One region of the Streptomyces sp. NPDC048636 genome, then DNA from elsewhere that is predicted to be linked to it. Evidence: riboswitches for the same ligand, from Rfam matches in the RefSeq annotation. Region 1 holds a riboswitch; each other region holds the start of a gene.

Evidence for each region. Region 1 has a riboswitch for cyclic di-AMP ahead of AB0C66_RS20190 (M23 family metallopeptidase). Riboswitches for the same ligand answer to the same signal wherever they lie in the genome.
Region 2: linked by a shared signal. The riboswitch ahead of AB0C66_RS31015 (transglycosylase family protein) and the one ahead of AB0C66_RS20190 (M23 family metallopeptidase) in region 1 are both predicted to bind cyclic di-AMP.
Region 3: linked by a shared signal. The riboswitch ahead of AB0C66_RS32510 (M23 family metallopeptidase) and the one ahead of AB0C66_RS20190 (M23 family metallopeptidase) in region 1 are both predicted to bind cyclic di-AMP.
Region 4: linked by a shared signal. The riboswitch ahead of AB0C66_RS34145 (transglycosylase family protein) and the one ahead of AB0C66_RS20190 (M23 family metallopeptidase) in region 1 are both predicted to bind cyclic di-AMP.

The regions. Positions count from the first base shown of each region.
Region 1 covers NZ_JBEZHR010000007.1:29,841-35,501, forward strand. Annotated here, with positions in the region: gene AB0C66_RS20185 (aldo/keto reductase) at 1-368, opposite strand, end outside; gene AB0C66_RS20190 (M23 family metallopeptidase) at 578-1,792, opposite strand; cyclic di-AMP (ydaO/yuaA leader) riboswitch at 1,804-1,979, opposite strand; gene AB0C66_RS20195 (PP2C family protein-serine/threonine phosphatase) at 2,202-3,470, opposite strand; gene AB0C66_RS20200 (DUF6227 family protein) at 3,799-4,572, opposite strand; gene AB0C66_RS20205 (hypothetical protein) at 5,089-5,436, shown strand; gene AB0C66_RS20210 (hypothetical protein) at 5,639-5,661, shown strand, end outside.
Region 2 covers NZ_JBEZHR010000016.1:68,848-74,508, reverse strand. Annotated here, with positions in the region: gene AB0C66_RS31025 (HEXXH motif domain-containing protein) at 1-96, opposite strand, end outside; gene AB0C66_RS31020 (DUF4232 domain-containing protein) at 575-1,198, opposite strand; cyclic di-AMP (ydaO/yuaA leader) riboswitch at 1,695-1,872, shown strand; gene AB0C66_RS31015 (transglycosylase family protein) at 1,878-3,095, shown strand; gene AB0C66_RS31010 (DUF1876 domain-containing protein) at 3,252-3,521, opposite strand; partial or broken gene AB0C66_RS31005 (phosphoribosyltransferase family protein) at 3,581-4,201, opposite strand; gene AB0C66_RS31000 (hypothetical protein) at 4,325-4,564, shown strand; gene AB0C66_RS30995 (DUF72 domain-containing protein) at 4,561-5,331, shown strand; gene AB0C66_RS30990 (carbohydrate ABC transporter permease) at 5,338-5,661, opposite strand, start outside.
Region 3 covers NZ_JBEZHR010000018.1:102,910-108,570, reverse strand. Annotated here, with positions in the region: gene AB0C66_RS32525 (GNAT family N-acetyltransferase) at 1-1,116, opposite strand, end outside; gene AB0C66_RS32520 (HPr family phosphocarrier protein) at 1,351-1,641, shown strand; gene AB0C66_RS32515 (GntR family transcriptional regulator) at 1,820-2,623, opposite strand; gene AB0C66_RS32510 (M23 family metallopeptidase) at 2,863-3,645, opposite strand; cyclic di-AMP (ydaO/yuaA leader) riboswitch at 3,658-3,821, opposite strand; gene AB0C66_RS32505 (pitrilysin family protein) at 4,039-5,445, opposite strand; gene AB0C66_RS32500 (pitrilysin family protein) at 5,442-5,661, opposite strand, start outside.
Region 4 covers NZ_JBEZHR010000021.1:88,556-94,216, reverse strand. Annotated here, with positions in the region: gene AB0C66_RS34160 (ATP-binding protein) at 1-175, opposite strand, end outside; gene AB0C66_RS34155 (cytochrome P450) at 829-2,097, shown strand; gene AB0C66_RS34150 (transglycosylase family protein) at 2,244-3,287, shown strand; cyclic di-AMP (ydaO/yuaA leader) riboswitch at 3,542-3,733, shown strand; gene AB0C66_RS34145 (transglycosylase family protein) at 3,741-4,412, shown strand; gene eno (phosphopyruvate hydratase) at 4,705-5,661, shown strand, end outside.

The DNA of each region.
Region 1 (5,661 bases):
TAGTAGAGGTCGATGTAGTCGGTGCGCAGCCGCCGCAGGGAGTCCTCGATGCCGGACCTGATGGCGGCCGGGGAGAGCCCGCGGCGCTCCGGGGAGCCGGCGCCGACCTTGGTGGCGAGGACGATGTCCGAGCGGTTGCCGCGGGAGGCGAACCAGTTGCCCAGGACGGTCTCGGACTCACCGCCCTGATTGCCGGGCGCCCAGGCCGAGTAGACGTCGGCCGTGTCGATGAAGTTGCCGCCCGCGGCGGCGTAGGCGTCGAGCACCGTGAAGGACTCGGTCTCGTCCGCGGTCCAGCCGAAGACGTTCCCGCCGAGGGAGAGGGGGGAGACGGAAAGGTCGCCGATCTTCTGCCTGTTGTCAGCCATGGGTTGCTTCAACGCCCCCGCGGATGACCTTGTTCCGGGGAACGGGCTCCCGCGCCCTCCGCGCCGTCCGCGGCTCCCGCACCGTACGCGGCTCCCGCACTGTCCGCGGCTCCCGCGCCTCCGCGCAGAAAACCGGCGGCCCTGGCGTCAAGGGGGGAGAGAGCGCCAGAGCCGCCGGAGTATCGGGGGTCAGGGAGATCGGGGAGGTATCAGGGGTTCTGGCCGTGCTCGCGCAGCCAGGGCATCGGGTCGATCGGGGAACCGCCGCCGGGACGTACCTCGAGGTGGAGGTGCGGGCCGGTGACATTGCCGGTGGCGCCGACGCGGCCGATCACATCGCCGGTGGTCACCTTGCCCGAGGTGGCCACCATGGACGACAGGTGGCAGTACCAGACCTCGGTGCCGTCATCGAGCTTGAGCACGATGCGGTAGCCGTATGAACCGGCCCAGCCCGCCTGGGTGATGGTGCCGCCGTGCACCGCCTTGACGGGGGTGCCGGTCGGGGCGGCGAAGTCCTGGCCGGTGTGGTCGGCGGACCACATGTCACCGGCCTGGCCGAACCCCGCGGTCAGCGTGTACGAGGCGACGGGGAGGGTGTACGCGGTGGCCAGCTTGGCGCGGCGCTCGGCCTCGGCCTTGCGCTCGGCGGCCTCCTTGGCCTTCCGCTCGGCCGCCTTCTTCGCGGCCGCGGCTTCGGCCTTACGGTCGGCCGCCTCGTCGGCGGCCTTGTTCTCGGCCTTCTGGGCGGCGGCCTTGGCCGCGGCGGTCCGCTCGTCCTCGTCGGCCGCGTTCTGCTGGCTCTCGGCCTGCTGGAGGATCCGGGCGCGCAGCGCCTCACCGGCGTCGGTGGTGCCGCTCGCCTCGTCCTGCGTGGTCAGCCCGGCCCGGGAGAGGGGGGCGGCGTTGGCCGTCGTCGCGGAGCCGCCGTCGGAGACCATCGAGCCGATGCCGGGGAGCTCATCGGCGTCCGGGAGGCGGTCCTTGACCTCGTCGGCGACATGGGAGAGGTCGGGCATCGATATGGGCGCCGCCGGACGGTCCTTGGCGCTCGCCATCCCGCCCGCGCCGACCGCCGCGATGACACCGACGCCGAGGACGGCGCCACTGCGCGCCATGGTCCCGCCGCGCTGCTTGGCCACGCGGTGCCGGCCGCGTACGGAGATGGACTCCTCGGTGGGATTCCATTCCTCCCAGGTCTCGCTGTCGGGCCCGGGGCCCGCCGGACCGTCGGCGGCGTCCGCCGCGTACGCCCCGTGGTCCCCCTCAGCGGCGATGTCAGCGTCGGGCTCGGTGCCGATTCCGCCACCGGCCCGTATGCCTCCACTGGTGGCGTCGAAACCGGGGCCGAAGGCGGTGGCCGTGCCGGGACCGCCGCCCGATGCGCGGTATGGAGCCTCGTCCAGGAGAGACCTGTTGGACGCCACTGGGGCGCACTCCTTTCCTTCCCTCTCGCCTACCGGGTTAGCTGACGGGTTCGGAGCAGGAAGGTCTCCTACGGGTCAGGTTCGACCCGATTCACCCCAAGGTGGTGGTTCCCCGGTTCCCTTGGTGCTGCTGTGGTGCGGTGTTGCTACTGCCGCTGTGCGTGACGGGATTCGGCGACGGCGCACGGTGCCGCCCTTGCGACGGTTGTGACGACCGCGCTGCGTTATCGAACGTTAATAGAGAGCGCTGTGTGATTCCAAGCTGTTCTGAGGAATCAGCGCAGCATTGGCATGAACTTAGCGGCCAAGTACGGACATACAGGGGCGAGTTACCACCACGGGAAAGGGTTGGCAAAACCCTGGAACCGCTGATCGTGCATCAATCGTTATGCGTAGAGGGCATGGTCGGCTACGGACCGTGGCCGGATCCCTTCACGAGTCCCTCACCGTCGCCGTTGCCGTTCCCTTCGGCGTCGCCGTTGCCGTTCCCCCGGCCCGGCCCCGCGGACCGGCGGCGGAGCGCGAGCAGCGCCATATCGTCGGACGTCCCGCCACCCGTATGCAGCTCGACATCGGTCACCAGCGCGTCCAGCAGCTCCCCCGGACCGCCGAAGCAGTGACCGCGCAACCGGTCCTCCGGGTCGTAGAACGCGCCCTCCCGGTCGCGCGCCTCGGTGACCCCGTCGGTGAAGAGCAGCAGGGTGGCGCCCTCGGCGAAGGCCAGCTCCGTCACCCGGTCCGGCCAGCCGCCCAGTTCCCCCATCCCCAACGGCAGCGCCGACGCCTCGGGGTCCACCCGGCGCACCGTGCAGCCGTCCCGGTCCGCCCGGCCGCCCTCGCCGCCCCCCTCCAGCAGCAGCGGCGGCGGATGGCCGCGGTTGATCACCCGCAGGGTCGTATCACCGCGCGGGATCTCGGCCAGTACGGCCGTGGTGAACCCCTCGAACCCCTCGAGGTCGACCCGCCGCGCACCCTCCCGCTGCAACGCCCGCTCCAGCCGCCCCGCCAGCCCCTCCAGCGTCGTCTCCTGCTCCGCCGCCTCCCGGAACGAGCCGATGAGGATCGCCACCGTCTCCACGGCCTGGAGCCCCTTGCCGCGCACATCGCCGACGACCAGGCGTACGCCGTGCGGGGTGTCCTGCACCGCGTACAGGTCACCGCCGATCGCGGCGTACTTCTCCGCCGCCACATAGCGCGCCGCGACATCCAGCCCGGCCAGCCGGGCGGGCGGTACGGGCAGAACGGCCCGCTGGGCCGCCTCGGCCACACCGCGCGCCGAGGCCAGCCGCCGGTCGCTGCGGCGTACCAGCCGGTTGATGAGGAGCGCGAGCAGGGTGACGGTCGCGACGGTGATGATCTCGGACAGGGCCTGACTGGGGTCCTTCACACCGTGGAACTCGGCCAGCGTGACCGCCGCGGCGAGGGCGAAGACCGCCGTGGTGGCGGTCGCCCACAGGTTGAGCAGCGGAGCGGCGACGAGCGGGGCGGCGGCGAGGAAGGGGCCCGCCGTGTAGTTGGCGGGGGAGCTGAGGTCGAAGATGATGCCGCCGACGATCAGGAGTCCGGGGATCCAGCGCGCCAGCCGCCGGCCCGACCCGCCAATGAGCGACTCGTCGGCCGGGCCGCCGCCCGCCGTGGCCCCGGCGGGCGCGCTCGGGGCGCTGGTGTCGACAAGCATATGGAGACGGGTCCGGGGGCGGCTGCGCGTACGGGTCCGGGCACGGCGCGGCCAGCTCGCACCCCGCTCCGTACGGGCGCTCGTACGAGCCCCGTTCCCTCGCACCCGCACCGGTCTCTCCCGCTTTCCCTGGTCCGCAGCCGGAGCGCGCCGGTCCTCGCGGCCGCCGCCCGTCACCCCAGGCTTCCGGCTGACGGGCCACCAGGCGAATCGGTGGCGCCCATGTGGGTGGGGCGGGGTGGCACGGCGGACTACGGGCGCCTGGACGGGCCTCTACGGCGTCCGTGGACGCGGAAGGCGCCGGGGGGCGCCGGGGGCGCGGCGGACGTCAGAGGTCGACGCCGAGCGCCCGCGCGTGGCGGTCCGCCGCCAGCTCGGCGGAGACCTCGTCGAGATAGACCTCGCACACCAGCCGGCCGTCGTGGGTCAGATTGTGCTCCAGCTCCCACAGCACGATCTCGTCCCCACCGGCCAGCAGGAAGGCGTGCTCGTAGAAGCGGCACCAGGTGGTGTCGGGCCCACCGGAGCGGCGGCGCGGCTTGGGGGCCAGCGCGATGTCATGCGCGAACGCGGCCTCCAGCAGACGCTCGGTCTCCTCGCCCGGCCGGTCGGGGTTCTCGGCGCGGCGCAGCACCCGGCGGGCGTGATCGGCCGAATTGTCGGCCACATAGGTGCGGGGCGACTCCACCGGCTCGGTGGCCTGGTGCAGCAACTGCTCCGGCAGCCAGAGCGGTAAGCCGTCCAGCTCCTCCCACCGGGCACCGCCGACCCGCTCGTACACCCGCCGCTCGGCTAACGCGAGGGCGTCCTCGTCGCCATAGAGCTCGTGGTGGCGGCCGTCCTCCGGGCCGGTGCTGTGCTCCAGCTCCCACAGCAGCAGGCTGCTGCCGTCGGGGAGCAGGAAGACATGGCGGTACGTGCTGTAGCCCAGCGCACCGGACGGGTCGTTGCACTGGCGGCAGGACCGCAGCTCGGACTGGTGCATCAGGGCGCCGCGCGCCCGGGTCAGCACCGCTTCACCGATCTCGAACCCGTTCTCCGCGCGGGCGAGCAGCCCGTCCATCAGCTCGGCGGGGGTCCCGCCCCCTCGTGAGTGCCCCATGTCCGTCCTCCCGCCTCCCGGCCTTGATGCGCCGCGCCCCCCGGGCGACTGCTTCGCGCACTTAGCGTAGCGGCGTGAACACGGGCCGCGCTGCGGTTCGGCGAAGCTGCCGATGTGACTGTGCCTCACATAGTTCTGCGCCGACGAACCCGGATGTATCACTCACCCGGTCCGGCCGCCGCGCCGTGGGCCCCGTTGGCCGATCCGTCGGTACGCGGTCCGGTACGCGGTCCGGACGGCGGCGGTGATCCGGACGGACCCCCTCCGGACCGCCTCTTCCAGCCCCCTCAGTTTTGTCGGAAGCGCTCCCGGAAGCGCCAGGCCCCTTACTGCCTCCTTACTGCTCCAAATGCCACTTCTTCCGGTATCGATTGCGGGAATCGCGGAGAACACGCGTCAGAGAAGTCGCGTTCTGCCGGACGGGTGAAGCTGAGTGGTGAACCGAAGCCTTAACTGATGAGCTTCGTTGAGTCAGACGTCCGTGAATTCGCGGCGCAACCCAGACGGAGGAATTAAGTGAACATCGGCAAGAAGGCAATTCTCCTGACCGCTGCTGCTGGTGCCCTGGTCATCGGCGGTGCTGGCAGCGCCCTCGCCCACAACGGCGGCGACGGCTTCGTTGCCCAGCTGAACCACTGCGACACCGCGACCGGCACCATCGCCACGGTCGGTGGGGCCGCCCCGACCGGCGACATCAACGTCGGCGCCGACTGCATCAACTTCACCAACAGCTCCGGCAACGTCTTCCAGAGCAACGAGTGTGACACCGCGACCGGCACCATCGCCCCGGTCGCCGGCCTCGCGCCGGTCGGTGACGTGAACATCGGCAGCAACTGCACCAACATCGCCGTCGACGAGGACTGAGTGCGTCGCTGAGTCGCTTGACCAGCTCACGGTGTTCCCGCATCCAGCCGGAACACCGTGAAACTTCCCCCCGTTGGGACCTGCGGCCCTGGAAGTTCCGCTTCCAGGGCCGTTTCCACGTAAAAGGCTTTCAGCGACCGCCGTCGTTCGTCAGATGCTCGCTGAGATCAGCCAAGAATCCACTTGGAGGTTCTTTATGCACATGCGCAAGAGGACGGCGCTTCT
Region 2 (5,661 bases), on a different contig from region 1:
CGGGCCCGGTAACGCGGGGTGGTCGGAGGCGATGCCGACCAGGGCGCGCAGCAGGAGCATGGTCCGGCTGCGCTGCCCGGATCGCAGCTCGGCCACCGACGACGCATCACCCGAACCCCGTCCCAACGCGGTGAAGCACCGCTCCGAAAGGCGGTGAAAGGAACGCTCAGCCGTCATGGCCACCTTGTTCCGGGAAGCGAGGGATGCGGCACTATTCCGGGATTCCTTCGCTTACACAATTCTGTCCGGAAGTGGCGGCGGTCACGAAGGTCGGCGGAAATTGGACCGTGTCGAGCAGCCGCTGGGTCACCGAAGAGAGCCCGTCGCCCCGGTCAAGGTCTTCGAGGGTCGCTCCCGAAAGGTCCAGCAACTCCGTCTCGACCCCGGTCGCGGCTCGCTCCATGACACCGTCCCCCTCCGGACGCTACACACCGGCTCACGTGAGGCACCCCTCATGGTGACCTACCCATTTTGATTGCGAAAGGGTGAACACAGCCAGTCGGCGCCTGGCTTGTCAAGATTTTCGGACACCTCTACGCGAGGTGACATCGGTCCGGCATGCCGCTGTCAGATGTCAGGTGCCCGCTCCGGAACGGACCGCTTCGACATCGAAGACCCCTCCGCAGACACGGAAGGAGTGCGCTGCGGTCTTCATGGCGCGGAAGGAGTCCGGCGGATAGGCCAGGATGCTCGTGGCGGACTTCCGGCACGGGGTGTCGGTCACGCCCTCGTTGAGGGTGTGCAGAACGGCGGACGCGCTGCCGCCCGGAGGCAGCGGGACGGTGGAGTGCGAGGGGCCGCGCCGGGTGGCGGGGGCGCCTATCCGGGTGCCGTCGGCGTCGAGCAGGGACACCCCCGGGAAACCGGTGAGAGTGCAGGCCGCGGTCGAGGTGTTGGTGAGGACCAGCGGCAGATACACATTGCCCGCGGCCACGTCCTTGCGGCCCACCGTCAGCTTCAGCCGCTCGGTGGAGCAGATGCCACGTACGGACGGGGCGAGGGCCGCGGACGGGGCGAGGGCCGCGTCCGCGGCGCGGGCGGCGTCCGGGCCGCCGGAGCGCGTCCAGGCCCCCTCCCCCGGGTCGGTGCCGCAGCCGGTGGCCGTGGCCAGCGCGCCGACGAGAAGCGCGGATAAGACCAGCGGCCGGGAGCGGGCCGGTGCCGTACGCCGTGCTGTCGTGCCGTGCCGTTGCCCCATGGTGAGCGACCTCCCCAGGTCAGCCAGGTGAGCGGGGCACCGGCCGCGAGGGCGGGTGCCCCGATGCTTCCCGTCCATCCCCCTTGGCTCACCCTTCCCCGCTTTGCCGCCCTTATGTCACCCGGTGCATTGGCCGCATTCCGCTAGCAATGACACATACAGCACAGCACGCCATTATCGGTCGAATCCAAAATTAGTGATGCAGGTCACAGAGAATGACGCCAACTGATCGATTTCCAGGCCGAGATCATCGAGCGGCAGTGGATTCCTTTGCGCCGTAACGTTTCTGACGGGCAATGAGCAGCAAGCACTCTCGCTCTCCGGAGGAGACCCGGCGCGCAGAGTGACACCGGACGAGCGGCCCGGAGCCCGGCGCCTTGATCAAGATCCCGAGACCTTGTCGTAATCAAAACGATGCGCTTACTGTGCGGCTCTCGTCGCATTCCATGCGGCGGGCCTCCTCCGCCGGAGCGCCGAGTCCTGCCGTCGGCCGAGGGGTGACACGACGACCTGTCACGGCAGGAGCGGGGGAACCAGGTAGGCGCCGTACCGCGTGGACCGCGCGATACGGCTTGGGGTGAAGACGCACCACGGGACCATGGCCCCGTACGTGTGCGGCCGGGCAACTCCAGCCCGAACCCGACAGCTCACCTCGCAGGCGTAGGAGAGGAAGAGCTCAATGGCTGCACGCGGACGTCACCGCCGGCCTAAGCCTCGTCGCGTCTCCCGCGCCCACCTCGCGATCACCGCGGGCGGCGCCGGAGTGGCACTGCCGCTCATCGGCGTCGGCCAGGCAAGCGCCGCCTCCGTCGACACCTGGGACAAGGTGGCGGAGTGCGAGTCCGGCAACGACTGGAGCATCAACACCGGCAACGGCTACTACGGCGGTCTCCAGTTCTCCCAGAGCACCTGGCAGGGGTACGGCGGCGGTTCCTACGCCGCCCGCGCCGACCTGGCCACCAAGGGGGAGCAGATAAAGGTCGCCGAGAAGGTGCTCGCGAGCCAGGGCCCCACCGCCTGGCCCGTCTGCTCGGTGAAGGCCGGGCTGACCCGTGGCGGACCCGCCCCGGACGTCTCGACCGGCTCCGGCGGCTCAGGTGCGCAGACCCCGAAGGCGACGCCCGAGCCCACACCGAAGGCCACCCCCGAGGCGGCCCCGAAGTCCACTCCCCGGAAGTCCGCTCCCAAGGCCAGCACCAAGGCCGTTCCGCAGTCGGACTCGTACACCGTGGCCGGGGGTGACACCCTGTCCCGGATCGCCGGTGCCGAGCATGTCGACGGCGGATGGGAGGCGCTCTACGACGCCAACCGCCGGACCGTCGGCGACGATCCGAATCTGATCCTTCCCGGCCAGCGGCTCACCCTCGACACCCAGGGCGGAGAGCACCGGGCCGCGCAGGCCAAACCCCAGCCGCAGCAGAAGCAGCAGTCCCCGCAGAAGCAGCGCACCGACGCCAAGAAGGCGACCGGTTCCGACTCCGCCGCCCGTTCCTCCTTCACCACGCCGGTCGCCAGCACCCAGCTGGGCACCGCCTACGGGGTGGCCGGCAGCAGCTGGTCGAGCGGCCACCACACCGGCGCCGACTTCCCCGTACCCGTGGGCACCACGGTGCGTGCGGTGGGCCCGGCCGAGGTGGTCGCGGCGGGCTGGGGCGGGTCGTACGGCTACCAGGTCGTGCTGCGCCACTCCGACGGGATGTACAGCCAGTACGCGCATATGTCGGCGCTGTCCGTCCAGGTCGGCCAGGCGGTCAAGGGCGGCCAGCAGATAGGCAGCTCCGGTTCGACCGGCAACAGCACGGGACCGCATGTGCACTTCGAGGTGCGCACCGGTCCCGACTACGGCTCGGACGTCAATCCGCTGAGCTATCTGCGTGCCAAGGGCGTCTCCATCTGAGCGGGGCCCCGCCCCTGATGGCCCGAGAAACCGAAGTGGCTGCCCGGACGGCACCCCGTCCGGGCAGCCCCGCGCGTCCGCACGGCACCCTCATGCCGCGGCGGACGCCTCCGCTCCCCGCGGTCCTCGTCGCGGCGTTTCCCGTCGCGACCCGGCCTACATCGTCAGATGTGCCTTGGTGTGGGTGAGTTCCTCGATGTCTCCGCCCGCCTTGCCGATCAGCCGGTGGGCGAGGTTGCTCAGTGCCCTCGCCGCCGCGATCTCCTCGCCGACCCTCGGCTGTGCCGGGTCGTCGGGGTTGCGGCTGGCGCGGCCCTGGGCCAGCATCTCCGTGCCGTCGTGCATTCTCAGCCTGACCACCGCTTCGGTCAGGGGGCCGACCTCACGGAATTCCATCTGTATGTCGCATCCCACGATCGTCTCCATCGCGATCACCTCCTGCCTCACCTTCCAGGATGCGCCTCCCCCGGCTCTCCGGTCGACCCGGACAGCAACTCCACCACCTCGGCGTCCCCGGTCTGGGAGAAGTCCTGGTACCACTCCCCGACCGCCGAGAACTCTGGCGGCGAGGACAGACACACCACCTCGTCCGCGTCCTCGCGCAGCGCCACCACCGCGTCCGGCGGCGCGACCGGCACGGCCAGGACGACCCGGGCCGCCCCCTGGGCGCGCGCGACCCGGCACGCGGCACGGGCGGTGGCGCCGGTCGCGATCCCGTCGTCCGCGATGATCACCGTTCGGCCCTCGACCGGGACGCGCGGCCGTCCCCGGCGGAACCGCCGCGCCTGCCGGACCAGCTCCGCCTGCTCGGTCCGCTCGACCTCCCGGAGGTCCTCCTCGTCGGCCCGGCTCATCCGCACGATCGCCTGGTGCACCACCCGCACCCCGCCCTCGCCGATGGCGCCGAAGCCCAGCTCCCGGTGGTAGGGGACGCCGAGCTTACGGACGATGATCACGTCCAGCGGGGCCCGCAGGGTGCGGGCGACCTCGAAGGCCACCGGCACCCCGCCCCGGGGCAGCCCCAGGACCACGGGCTTCTCCTCGCGCAGCGGCCGCAGCGCCTCGGCGAGGCGCCGTCCGGCGTCCACGCGGTCGGTGAAGATCATCGCTCACCCCCGGCACACGGGCTCTCCTTCGAATCAAGCGGACAATGCCCCGCGCCGCAAACGGGCGGACCGGACCGGGACCGGATCCGCGCGCCGCCGCCGTACCGGAGGCACCCTGGAGACATGAGGAACACGACGCATCCGGTCGACTCCGGGTACCCCGTCTTCGTCGAACCCTTCGACGAGGACAGCCGCTACCGGCGGGTGCGGCTGCGGGGCCTCGGCTGTGAACCTCTCGAACGGGAGGAATTCGAGCCGACGGTCCGCAGGGCCTTCCCGGACATCGACTTCGGCGACCCCGAGCAGGTCCACTGGGCCGACCGGCCCGGACAGTGGCCGGCCTGGCACCCGGGCGAGGCATGACCGTCCTGGTCGGCACCTCGGGCTGGCAGTACAAGGACTGGCGGGGCGATCTCTATCCGGCCGACTGCCCGCAGCGGCTGTGGCTGGAGGAGTACGCCCGCGCCTTCGCCACGGTGGAGAGCAACAACGCCTTCTACCGGCTGCCCGGCCACGACCAGTTCGCCACCTGGCGGGAGCGCACCCCCGACGGTTTTGTGATGGCGCTCAAGGCCAGCCGCTACCTGACCCACATCAAGCGGCTGCGCGACCCCCAGGAGCCGGTGGAGCGGCTGATGGCGCACGCCCGGGGCCTCGGCGACCGGCTCGGCCCCGTACTGCTCCAGCTGCCGCCCACCCTGCGCGCCGATCCCGCGCTGCTGGACACCTGTCTGCGCTGCTTCCCCGCCGGGACCCGGGTGGCGGTCGAACCGCGCCACACCTCCTGGTGGACCGATGAGGTGCGCGGGGTACTGGAGCGGCGCGGCGCGGCACTGTGCTGGGCGGACGCCGGATCGCGCCCGGCCGCCCCGCTGTGGCGCACCGCCGGGTGGGGCTATCTGCGCTTCCACGGGGGCCGCGCCCATCCGGCCCCGCACTACGGCGCCCAGGCGCTGGCCACCTGGGCGCGGCGGGTGGACGAGACCTGGCCGGGCGGCGCCGAGGTGTACGCGTTCTTCAACAACGACACCGGCGGGGCGGCGGTGCACGACGCCGTCGCGTTCGCCCGGTCGCTGTCCCGGCTGGGCCGGGAGGTCAGCCGTACGCCCGCCCGGCTGCCGGTGGGATAGCCGGGCTCACTCCTTGACGGCGCCGCCGAGCATCCCCTCGATGAAGCGGCGCTGGAGCGCCACATAGACGACGACCACCGGCAGGGCGATGAGCACCGAGGCGGCCGCCAGCAGGGCCGCGTCGGAGCTGTGCTGGCCCTGGAAGAAGGCGAGCCCCAGTGGCACGGTGCGGTGGGCCTCGTCGCTGACCATCACCAGTGCCATCAGGAACTCGTTCCAGGTCCACATGAAGGTGATGACCACCATGGTGGAGATCGCGGGGCGGCCCATGGGCACCAGTACCCGCCACAGGGTGGTCCAGGTGTCCGCGCCGTCGATCCGGGCCGCCTC
Region 3 (5,661 bases), on a different contig from region 1:
GGACTGGGTGAACAGTCCGAGCCGTCCGGGGATGGGCAGTTGCGGGGAGAGGGAGGCGTTCAGCCGTACGCCGTCGGCGGTGTTGATGACGCCGAAGGCGTTGGGACCGATGATGCGCATGCCGTAGGTACGCGCCTGGCGGACCAGGTCGCGCTGGCGGGCGCGGCCCTCGGGCCCGCTCTCGGCGTATCCGGCGGAGAGCACGAGCAGGCCCTGGACGCCGTGCTCACCGCAGTGCGCCACCACGGACGGCACCTGGTCGGCGGGGACGGCGACCACGGCCAGGTCCACCGGGCCGTCGATCTCGCGCAGCGAACGATGGCCGGGGACGCCCTCGGGGTCGAGCCGCGCACCGCCTTCGGGGAAGGCGCGGTTGACGGCGTACAGGCTCCCGGTGAAGCCGCCGTCGAGGAGGTTGCGCAGCACCGTGCGGCCGACGCCGCCGGGGGCGCGTCCGGTGCCGATGACGGCGACGGAGCCGGGGGCGAGCAGCCGCTGCACGGAGCGGGCCTCGGCCCGCTGCTCCCGGGCGCGCATGACCGCCAGTGAGCGGTCGGTGGGTTCGAGGTCGAACTCGAGGCGGACGACACCGTCCTCGAAGCTGCGCTGCTGGGTGTAGCCCGCGTCCGTGAACACCTTGATCATCTTGGTGTTGGCGGGCAGCACCTCGGCGGCGAAGCGGCGGATGCCGCGTTCACGCGCGACCGCGGCGATGTGCTCCAGGAGGGCGGAGGCGACGCCGCGGCCCTGATGGGCGTCCTGGACGAGGAAGGCGACCTCGGCCTCGTCGGCGGGTGCGCTGGCCGACCGACCCCGGCCGTCGATGCGGTCGTAGCGCACGGTGGCGATGAACTCGCCCCCCACGATGGCCGCCAGACCCACCCGGTCGACGTAGTCGTGGTGCGTGAAGCGGTGGACGTCGCGGTCGGACAGCCGGGGGTAAGGGGCGAAGAAGCGGTAGTACTTCGACTCGGCGGAGACATGCTCATAGAAGCTGACCAGCCGCTGCGCGTCATCGGGGGTGATGGGGCGGATCTGCGCGGTGCCACCGTCCCGGAGCACCACGTCGGCCTCCCAGTGGGTCGGGTAGGCGTACTGGTCCGGCGGCGTCGGCATGGGGCAAGCGTAAGGGCCGGGCGCCGATCGGGAGCAGGTCCGAACGGTCCCGTCCGGATTGGCGGACGGGTCCGAATGGTGGACGCCCTTGCGTGGGGGCGGGGTGTCGGGGGAAGGTCCGTATCGGCCCGGTCCGGGCATGGCCGGGCCTACTCGGACATCGTTCGGGTGAACCCGGACACCGTATGATTTTGGTCTAGACAACACCACCCGTCACATCTGAAGGGCAACACCATGGCTGAGCGCCGCGTCACCATCGGCTGGGCCGAGGGCCTGCACGCCCGCCCTGCGTCGATCTTCGTCCGGGCGGCCACCGCCGCAGGCGTCCCCATCACGATCGCCAAGGGCGACGGCACCCCGGTCAACGCCGCTTCCATGCTGGCCGTGCTCGGCCTGGGCGCGCAGGGCGGCGAGGAGGTCGTCCTGGCCTCCAGCGCGGACGACGCCGAGGTCGCGGAGGTGGCGCTCGACCGCCTGGCGAAGCTCGTGGCGGAGGGCCTGGAGGAGCTTCCGGAGACCGTCTGATCCATGCGGTGATGCGGTTCCCGACAGGGCCGCGGTGACCCCACCGGTCACCGCGGCCCTGTCGTTTCCGAATTCCCACCCCGCGAACCCGGCCTGCTGAATCCGGCCCTGCCCATCCAGCCCTGCCAATACGGCCCTGCCAATCCGGCCCATGAAAAAGGTAAGGCCGGGAAATCGGTCAGGAATCATGTATACGGGAGCCGTGTAAATTCCGCCGGTTCGCCGTGTTGACGGAATGTTTCGAAGTCCTCACCTGAGCCGGACGGCGCCGCCGGTATTCCGAGAGCGCGCTTTCGGTGTGCGCGGTGGCGAGGATCCGGGCGCGGTCGGCGTCGCCGCGCGCGACCGCGTCCACCAGCGCGCCGTGCTCCGCCCAGGACGCCACCGCCCGCACCACCGGGTCGGGATGCCCGCCCACACCTCCCGGCCCGGACCGCTCCGGCCGCCGCTCCGGCTCGTGCGGGGCATCGGACGGGTAGACCCAGGCGATCTTGCGCCGCACCTGGACGAGAAGCCCGGCCAGGCTCGGACTGCCCGACGCCTGCGCCAGGATCTCGTGGAACCAGTCGCCCAGCGGCCGCAGTTCACCCAGGCTCCCCCGGCGGGCCCGCTCCTGTCCGAGCCGGACCAGACCGCGCAACACCTTCAACTGGGCCTCGGTGCGGCGCTGGGCGGCGCGGGCGGCGCCCAGCGGCTCCAGCAGCCCGCGGATGTCGAGGAGGTCGGCCGCCTCCCGCTCGGTGGGCTGGGCGACACATGCGCCCGCATGGCGCCGGGTGATCACGAAGCCCTCGGACTCCAGGGTGCGCAGGGCCTCCCGGATGGGCACCCGTGAGACGCCGTAGCGGCGCGCGAGCAGTTCCTCGGTGAGCCGGCTGCCGGGCGGATAGGCACCGGAGACGATGTGCTCGCGAATGGCCGTGCACACCGCATGCGCCGAAATCCGCCGACCGCCCGTGATCTCGGCGGTATCCCCGTTCACTTCCGGTCCCGCACTGTTGAACCTCCGCCTTAATCCCAGCGAAACGCACCCGATTGCCGGGCGTTCGACAACTCTATTCCAGAACCAGGGAATTTCCGATGGCGGACGGGATTTCATGGATGTTTTTGGTCAGCGGGAGTGGGGCGACATACCGAAGGCCCCGTCCGCTCCGGGCGGACGGGGCCTTCGGTGGTGCCAGATGTACGGAGGTGCCCCTCGGGGGCACGGCCGCGGCGGGGTCAGACGCCGACGCCGTGCGAGCGCAGGTACGCCACGGGGTCGATGTCCGAGCCGTAGTCGGGACTGGTGCGCGCCTCGAAGTGCAGGTGCGGTCCGGTGACGTTGCCGGTGGCGCCCGACAGGCCGATCTGCTGGCCCGGGGTGACCGTCTGGCCGACCGAGACGTTCAGGGAGGACATGTGGCCGTACTGGGTGTACGTGCCGTCCTTCATCTTGATGACGATGTTGTTGCCGTAGGAGCCGCCCCAGCCCGCCTCGACGACCTCACCGGCGCCCACCGCGTGCACCGAGGTGCCCGAGGCCGCGTGGAAGTCGATACCGGTGTGGCTGCCGGAGGACCACAGACCGCTGGACGCCTGGTAGGCGGTGGAGACATAGGAGCCGGAGACCGGCGAGACGAAGGTGTTGAGGCGCTTGCGCTCGGCCTCGCGCGCGGCGCGCTCCTTGGCCGCCCGCTCCGCCTTGGCCTTCTTCGCGGCCGCCTCGGCCTTCCTGGCGGCCTCCTGGCGGGCGATGGTCTCGGCCCGCGCCTTGGCCGCGGCCTCCGCGGCGGCGGTCTCCTGGGACTGCGCCTGGGCCTGGATCTGGTCGGCCAGACCCTCGTCGATCACGATCGCCTGCTGTAGCCCGGTCTGCTCGGGAGCGGGCTCGGCGGCGAGGGCGGGTCCGGCGATACCGGCGACGACGCCCGAGGCGACGGTGGTCGCTCCCACGATGTTCGCGCCGGTGCGGACGGACCGTCGGGGACGGCGGTGTTTCCCGGTGGCACGGGTGAACGCCATGCTGTGGCGCACTCCTTCCTTCCTTCTCGCCTACCGGGTTAGCTGACGGGTTCGGAGCAGGAAGGTCTCCTACGGCCCCCTCGTCCCGGAGGACAAGGCGCCCGATTCACCCCTGGGGACATTGGGTCCCCGGCTCCCCTGGCTCGCGCCGTACGGGGACTCGGCGATGGCTGCCCGTGCCGCGGGTGCGGCGTGTAGATGGCGAACAGCCGCACTGACGCTAATCGGGCCGTCTTTCGATCACCAAACAGATCCGGATTTTTGTTGCTCTCCCCACAAACCAAACAGCCAACCTCCCTATAAAACGGGCATTCGGAAAGACCCTGACATCGCATGCGATGCCAGGGTCCTTCCGCTGATGGCCCGTTGGGGGACCGGGGGTCGCGCCGGGGGTCAGCCCGAGACGACGGTCACCTCACCGATGCCCAGCTCCCGGACCGGCCCCTCGATCTCCGAGGCGTCGCCGACCAGCACCGTGACCAGCCGGTCCGCCGGGAAGGCGCTCACCACCGCGGCGGTGGCCTCCACCGTCCCGGCTTCGGCGAGCCGGGCGTACAACTGCGCCTGGAAGTCGTCCGGAAGGTGCTGCTCGACCTGGTCGGCGAGGGTGCCCGCGACGGCGGCCGCGGTCTCGTACTTCAACGGGGCGACGCCCACCAGGTTCTGCACGGCGACATCGCGCTCGGCGTCCGTCAGCCCCTCCTCCTTCACGGTGCGCAGCACCTTCCAGAGGTCCTCCAGCGCCGGGCCGGTGACCTCGGTGGCCACCGAGCCGCTGATCGCCAGCATCGCGGCGCCCGCGGAAGCGCCGGACGGCGAGGGGGCCGTGGAGCGCAGCACCTGGCAGAAGGAGCGCACCCCGTAGGTGTAGCCCTTCTCCTCGCGCAGCACGCGGTCGAGCCGGGAGGTGAGGGTGCCGCCCAGGCAGTAGGTGCCCAGCACCTGGGCGGGCCAGACGCGGTCGTGGCGGTCGGCGCCGATCCGGCCGATCAGCAGCTGGGTCTGGACCGCGCCGGGCCGGTCGACGATCACCACACGGCCGGTGTCGTCGGCCACGATCGGCGGGGCCGGGCGGGGCGCGGCCGTGCCGCCGGTCCAGGCGCCGAGGGTGTCGGCGAGGGCCTTGTCGAGGTCGACCCCGGCGAGGTCGCCGACCACGACGGCGGTCGCGGTGGACGGGCGGATATGCGCCTCGTAGTAGGCCCGTACGGCCGCCGCGTCGATGCCCTCGACCGTCTTCTCGGTGCCCTGGCGGGGCCGGGACATCCGCGACTCGGCCGGGAACAGCTCCTTGGCCAGGGCCATGGAGGCGCGCCGGGCCGGGTTGGCCAGCTCATGCGGGATCTCGTCCAGCCGGTTGCGCACCAGCCGCTCGACCTCGCTGTCGGGGAAGGCGGGGGCGCGCAGCGCGTCGGCGAGCAGCCCGAGCGCCTTGGGCAGCCGGGAGACCGGGACCTCCAGGGAGACCCGTACGCCCGGGTGGTCGGCGTGGGCGTCCAGCGTGGCGCCGCAGCGCTCGAGCTCGGCGGCGAACTCCTCGGCGTCGTGCTTGTCGGTGCCCTCCGACAGGGCGCGCGCCATGATGGTCGCCACTCCGTCGAGCCCGGCGGGCTCCGCGTCCAGCGGGGCGTCCAGGTTGACCTCGACGGCCACGACCTGCTGGCCGGGGCGGTGGCAGGTCAGGACCGTGAGCCCGTTGGACAGCTCACCGCGCTCGGGGGCCGGGAAGGCCCACGGCTTGGGCGCCCCGCCGCTCGGCCGCGGGTGGAAGTTCATGGTCGCGGTGACGGCGTCGCTCACTGGGCCGCCTCCCCTTCTGCGTCGGTGTCGTCGGCGGCGTCATCGGCGGACTCGGCGCCCTGGACGGGCTCGTAGACCAGCACGGCGCGGTTGTCCGGGCGCAGCCGCGCGGCGGCCACGGCCCGCACCTCCTCGGGGGTGATCTCGAGCACCCGCTCCACGGCGGTCAGCGCCAGCTGCGGATCGCCGAACAGCACGGCGAAGCGGCACAGCTCG
Region 4 (5,661 bases), on a different contig from region 1:
CTTCCTGGACCGCCGCGGAGTACTGGTTCTCGAGATCCGTGTAGCGGTTTTCGGCTTCCGCCTTCTCGGCGCGCAGTTTCGCTTGCGCCTTTCGCCCGCGGAATATGGCAGTTGCAGCGAGAGGCGTGCCTGCGATCAGGGCCCAGATTGCTGGATCCTGTATGTATTGCGTCATGAGACTCTCTTTAACGACTAGACCGCCAGGGACTGAAAGGGAAGTGTTGCGCGTCTGGTTGTTCTTGGAGGGGCGCGGGGAGGCGGTGAACTCGCTGCCCGCGCGGCGTGATTCAGTGCCCGGATGCTGCCCGGATGGTCCGGGGACATCGCACTCGTCTTGCCGACGGCGGCGCGTAGACGACAGTGCGCCTAAACGGCTCCGTATGCCCGACTGGCGGCATAATGCTCCCTCAGAGTGGACCCTCCCGGCTGATTTACCGGATCGCCGTGTGTCTTACGCGCCCTTGGCTCGCCTGGCAAGCGCGGTGATCGTATCACCAGCGTGGGGTGGCCCCGTGCATGTGCCTGAGTCCCATTCGACATCCTGACGTCATTTCAGCCATGGCGCTTTTTACGCGCGTTGACCGACGTCAGCGGGTGTAACGGCATGTCATGCGACGTTCGGGGCATGATCCTAAGGGTGCCCTCCGGAGCCGCCGCATATCTGGGCAATCAGCGCGGGTTGCGGGCGACTCGTGGAGGGATTGTGGAGATGTCCTAGGGTAATTCCCTAGTCAACTATCCCCTTGATTCTTATTGTTCCGCATTTACCCGGTACAGCCGATAAGAGCTGTATGGGGGCGGTGGCGAGGCGGCCGGTATCGTCGGGGGGTGCCCGAGCAGCCCCGTGACATTCCCACTCCCACCCTCTTCACCTGGGAGTTCGCCGCCGATCCCTACCCCGCGTACGCGTGGCTCCGCGAACATGCCCCGGTCCGCAGGACCACGCTCCCCAGCGGAGTGGAGGCATGGCTGGTGACCCGCTACGCCGACGCCCGGCAGGCATTGGCCGATCCCCGGCTGTCCAAGAACCCGCGAACCCATAGCGAATCGGCCCATGCCCGGGGCAAGGTGGGCATCCCCGGTGAGCAACGTGCCGATCTGATGACACATCTGCTCAACATCGATCCGCCGGACCACACCCGGCTGCGGCGGCTGGTGTCCAAGGCGTTCACCCCGCGCAGGGTCGCCGCGTTCGCCCCGCGGGTCAGGGAGTTGACCGATCGGCTGATCGACGACTTCGGGGAAAGGGGAGAAGCCGATCTGATCCATGAGTTCGCCTTCCCCCTCCCCATCTACGCGATCTGCGATCTGCTCGGGGTGCCCCGCGAGGACCAGGACGACTTCCGGGACTGGGCGGGTTCCATGATCCGGCACGGCGGCGGTCCACGCGGCGGAGTCGCCCGCGCCGTGAAGCACATCCGCGCCTATCTCGCCGAGCTGATCCACCGCAAACGGGAGACGCTCGGCGCGGAGGGAGAGGACGAGGACCTCATCTCCGGGCTGATCCGGGCCAGCGACCACGGGGAGCACCTCACCGAGAACGAGGCCGCGGCGATGGCCTTCATCCTCTTGTTCGCCGGGTTCGAGACCACGGTCAATCTGATCGGCAACGGGATGTACGCGCTGCTGCGCCACCCGGTTCAGCGCGCCCGGCTCCAGCAGGCCCTGGAAGAGGGGGACGAGCGGCTGCTCGCCGCGGGCGTCGAGGAACTGCTGCGCTATGACGGCCCGGTGGAGATCGCCACCTGGCGGTTCGCCACCGAGCCGCTGACCATCGGCGATGAGCGCATCGCCGCGGGCGAACCGGTGCTGGTGGTGCTCGCCGCCGCGGACCGCGACCCCGAGCGGTTCCCCGAGCCCGATGTGCTGGACCTCACGCGCACCGACAACCAGCATCTGGGCTACGGCCACGGCATCCACTACTGTCTGGGCGCCCCGCTCGCCCGGCTGGAGGCGCAGACCGCCCTCGCCACTCTGCTGCGCCGACTGCCCGATATCCGGCTTGCGGTGGATTCGGATGATCTGCGCTGGCGCGGTGGGCTGATCATGCGCGGACTGCGCACCCTCCCCGTGACATGGAATTCCCGGGGTGGCTGAGGCGCCGAAGCTCCTTGGCGGATGACATAAGTGACGAATGATCAGCGGCGTGACCGGGGCGTGACCTGGGATACACCGGCTTGTGATGATCGAGTGCCGTCGCTATGTTCAACCGACAACTCCACCGCCACACGAGAGGCCACCACATGCGTTCCGGGAACGGTCGGCACCGCCGCCCCCGCCAGGCTCCGGCCATCGTCGTCGCGGCGGGCATCACGGGTGCCGGGCTCGCCATCCCCCTCTTCGGGGCCAGCGGGGCCCAGGCCGCCTCCACCGCCACCTGGGACCAGGTCGCCGAGTGTGAGAGCGGCGGGATGTGGAGTGCCAACGAGGGCAACGGCTTCTACGGCGGCCTCCAGCTCACCCTGTCCATGTGGACGGAGCACGGCGGCACCGCCTACGCCCCGCGTCCCGATCTGGCAAGCCGCTCCCAGCAGATATCCGTGGCCCAGTCGATCCTGGACGAGCGCGGCCCGGACGCCTGGCCCAGCTGTGCGGTGAACGCGGGGCTGACCGACGGCGGCGACGCCCCCGAGGTGGACCCCGGGATCACCCGGGAGCCGTCCCTCGGCCAGCGCGGTGACGGCGGGGAGGGCGGCGAGCGCGGCGGCTCGGCGGCCGAGGACCGCGGGGACGCATGGGATTCCTCCGGGGACTCCTCCGGCTCCTCGGACGAGTCCGGCGATGAGCGGTGGGCGCCCGGCGACGACGAGGGATCCGAGGCGGACCAGGAGGAGGGGACAACGCCCTCCCCGTCCGCCTCGCCCACCGAGGAGGACGACGAGGACTCCGCGTCGCCGTCCCCGTCGGACACGAAGTCCTCCGACTCCCCGGACCGCCCGGACGCCTCGGCGTCCCCGGACGAGAGCGAGTCCCCGGACGAGAGCGCCGACCCCGCGCCCACCGGCCGCCACCGCGGCGCCGGGGACCCGGACGAGGCGAACGGCGACGAGGAGGCCCGGCGGCCCTCCGGGCGGCATGCCTCCCGGGACAGCGGGGAACGCGCCGAGGGGTCCTCGGACGACGGCTACCTCGTGCGCCCCGGTGACAACCTTTCAGAGATCGCCCAGCGCGAGGAGCTGTCGACCGGCTGGCACGGCCTCTACAAAGACAACGAAAGCCTCATCGGGGACAATCCGGATCTGATCCTCCCGGGTCAGCGGTTGGATCTGAGCGCCAAGGGGCGGTAGTTCGGGGTGAATTGCCCGATCTGGCGACGGTGAGACATACCTCTCGTCACATTGCCCGGAGCGCACCCCCTGTCCGATCTCTCCGCACCCGGCCCCACCTGCGTAGATGTGGGCCGGGAGAGATCAAATACAGCACCTCTCGCTGCGAATGGGGTGTTTGAACCTTCTCGGGGGGTGTGTTTACGGTCTTCCCGCTCGCCACCGCGGGCACCGTCGATCGTCACGCCGAATCCTGCCGGCGGTCGGGGGGAACCGACGCGTCAGCGCCGAAGGCAGGAGCGGGGGACCCAAGGTAGGTGCCGAACGGCCTGTGGACACGGGCTCGTCGGCTAGGGGTGAAGCCGGGTGTGATCGATCGTCGATCATTCGTCGATCGGTGGTGCACCGGCCGGGCAACTCACGTCCGAACCCGACAGCTCACCTCGTAGGCGTCGGTGAGGAAACGAACCAACGATGCTCAAGTCCAACGGCAAGCACCGTCGCCCGTCCAAGGCCACCCGTATCGCCGCCCTCGCCGGTCTCGCGGGCGCCGCCGTGGCCGCCCCGCTCATCGGGGCCACCTCCGCCTCCGCCGCCACCACCGCCCAGTGGGACAAGGTCGCGGAGTGCGAGGCCGGCGGCAACTGGTCGATCAACACCGGTAACGGCTACTACGGCGGACTACAGTTCTCGAGCTCCACCTGGGCCGCCTACGGCGGCACCTCGTTCGCCCCCACGGCCGACAAGGCCAGCAAGGACCAGCAGATACAGGTCGCCGAGAAGGTCCTCGCCGGCCAGGGCAAGGGCGCCTGGCCGGTCTGCGGCACCGGGCTGACCACCGGCGGCACCCCGTCGAGCTCCACCCCCTCCGACTCCGGTCAGCAGGAGTCCAAGGCCCCGGCGCCCAAGCCCGCGCAGCCGAAGGCCGAGACCCGTTCCGAGCCCGACCGCGCCGCGCGCCACGAGGCCCGCGGTCCGGTGAAGAAGGGCGACGGCGAGTACAAGGTCAAGGCCGGGGACACCCTGGGCGAGATCGCCAAGGCCGAGAAGGTCGAGGGCGGCTGGAAGAAGCTCTTCGAGCTGAACAAGGACATCGTCGAGCAGGCCGACCTGATCTACCCGGGTCAGCGGCTCCACCTGAGCTGACCGCGGTCCGGCCGACCGGGCCGGATCCGGGAACCGTCGGCCACGCGTCGACCACGAGCCCCGGCCGGGCGCGCCGCCCCGCGGTGCGTTCCGGCCGGGGCTCGATGGGTCTCGGCAAAGGGCTCACGGCAGAAGCTTCACGGCAAGGGCTTCGCGGAAAATGTAGATATCCGCACCCAAAACTGGCTATTTATGCCACGTCCTGTCTCGCGGGACGGGCGAACGGGGGGTCCGGCCCTCCGGTCCGGTTAGGCTCGTGTCGCTACCGCAGACACATACGAAGGAGAACCTCGTGCCGTCCATCGACGTCGTCGTAGCTCGCGAGATCCTCGACTCGCGAGGCAACCCCACGGTCGAGGTCGAGGTCGGCCTCGACGACGGCAGCACGGGCCGTGCCGCCGTTCCGTCCGGTGCCTCCACTGGCGCCTTCGAGGCCCTCGAGCTCCGTGACGGCGACAAGAACCGCTACAACGGCAAGGGCGTCGAGAAGGCCGTCCTCGCCGTGATCGAGCAGATCGGCCCGGAGCTCGTCGGCTACGACGCCACCGAGCAGCGGCTGATCGACCAGGCGATGTTCGACCTGGACGCCACCCCGGACAAGTCCTCGCTCGGCGCCAACGCCATCCTCGGCGTCTCCCTCGCCGTCGCGCACGCCGCCTCCGAGGCGTCCGACCTCCCGCTCTTCCGGTACCTGGGCGGCCCCAACGCCCATCTGCTGCCGGTCCCGATGATGAACATCCTCAACGGCGGTTCGCACGCCGACTCCAACGTGGACATCCAGGAGTTCATGATCGCGCCGGTCGGCGCGGAGTCCTTCTCCGAGGCGCTGCGCTGGGGCACCGAGGTCTACCACACCCTGAAGTCGGTGCTGAAGGAGCGCGGTCTGTCCACCGGTCTCGGTGACGAGGGCGGCTTCGCGCCGAACCTCGACTCCAACCGCGAGGCCCTGGACCTGATCGTCGAGGCCATCAAGAAGGCCGGCTACCAGCCGGGCCAGGACATCGCGCTGGCGCTCGACGTGGCCGCCTCCGAGTTCTACAAGGACGGCTCCTACGAGTTCGAGGGCAAGTCCCGCAGCGCCGCCGAGATGACCTCCTACTACGCCGACCTGGTCGCCGCGTACCCGCTGGTCTCCATCGAGGACCCGCTGAACGAGGAGGACTGGGACGGCTGGAAGACCATCACCGACCAGCTCGGTGACAAGGTCCAGCTGGTCGGCGACGACCTGTTCGTCACCAACCCGGAGCGG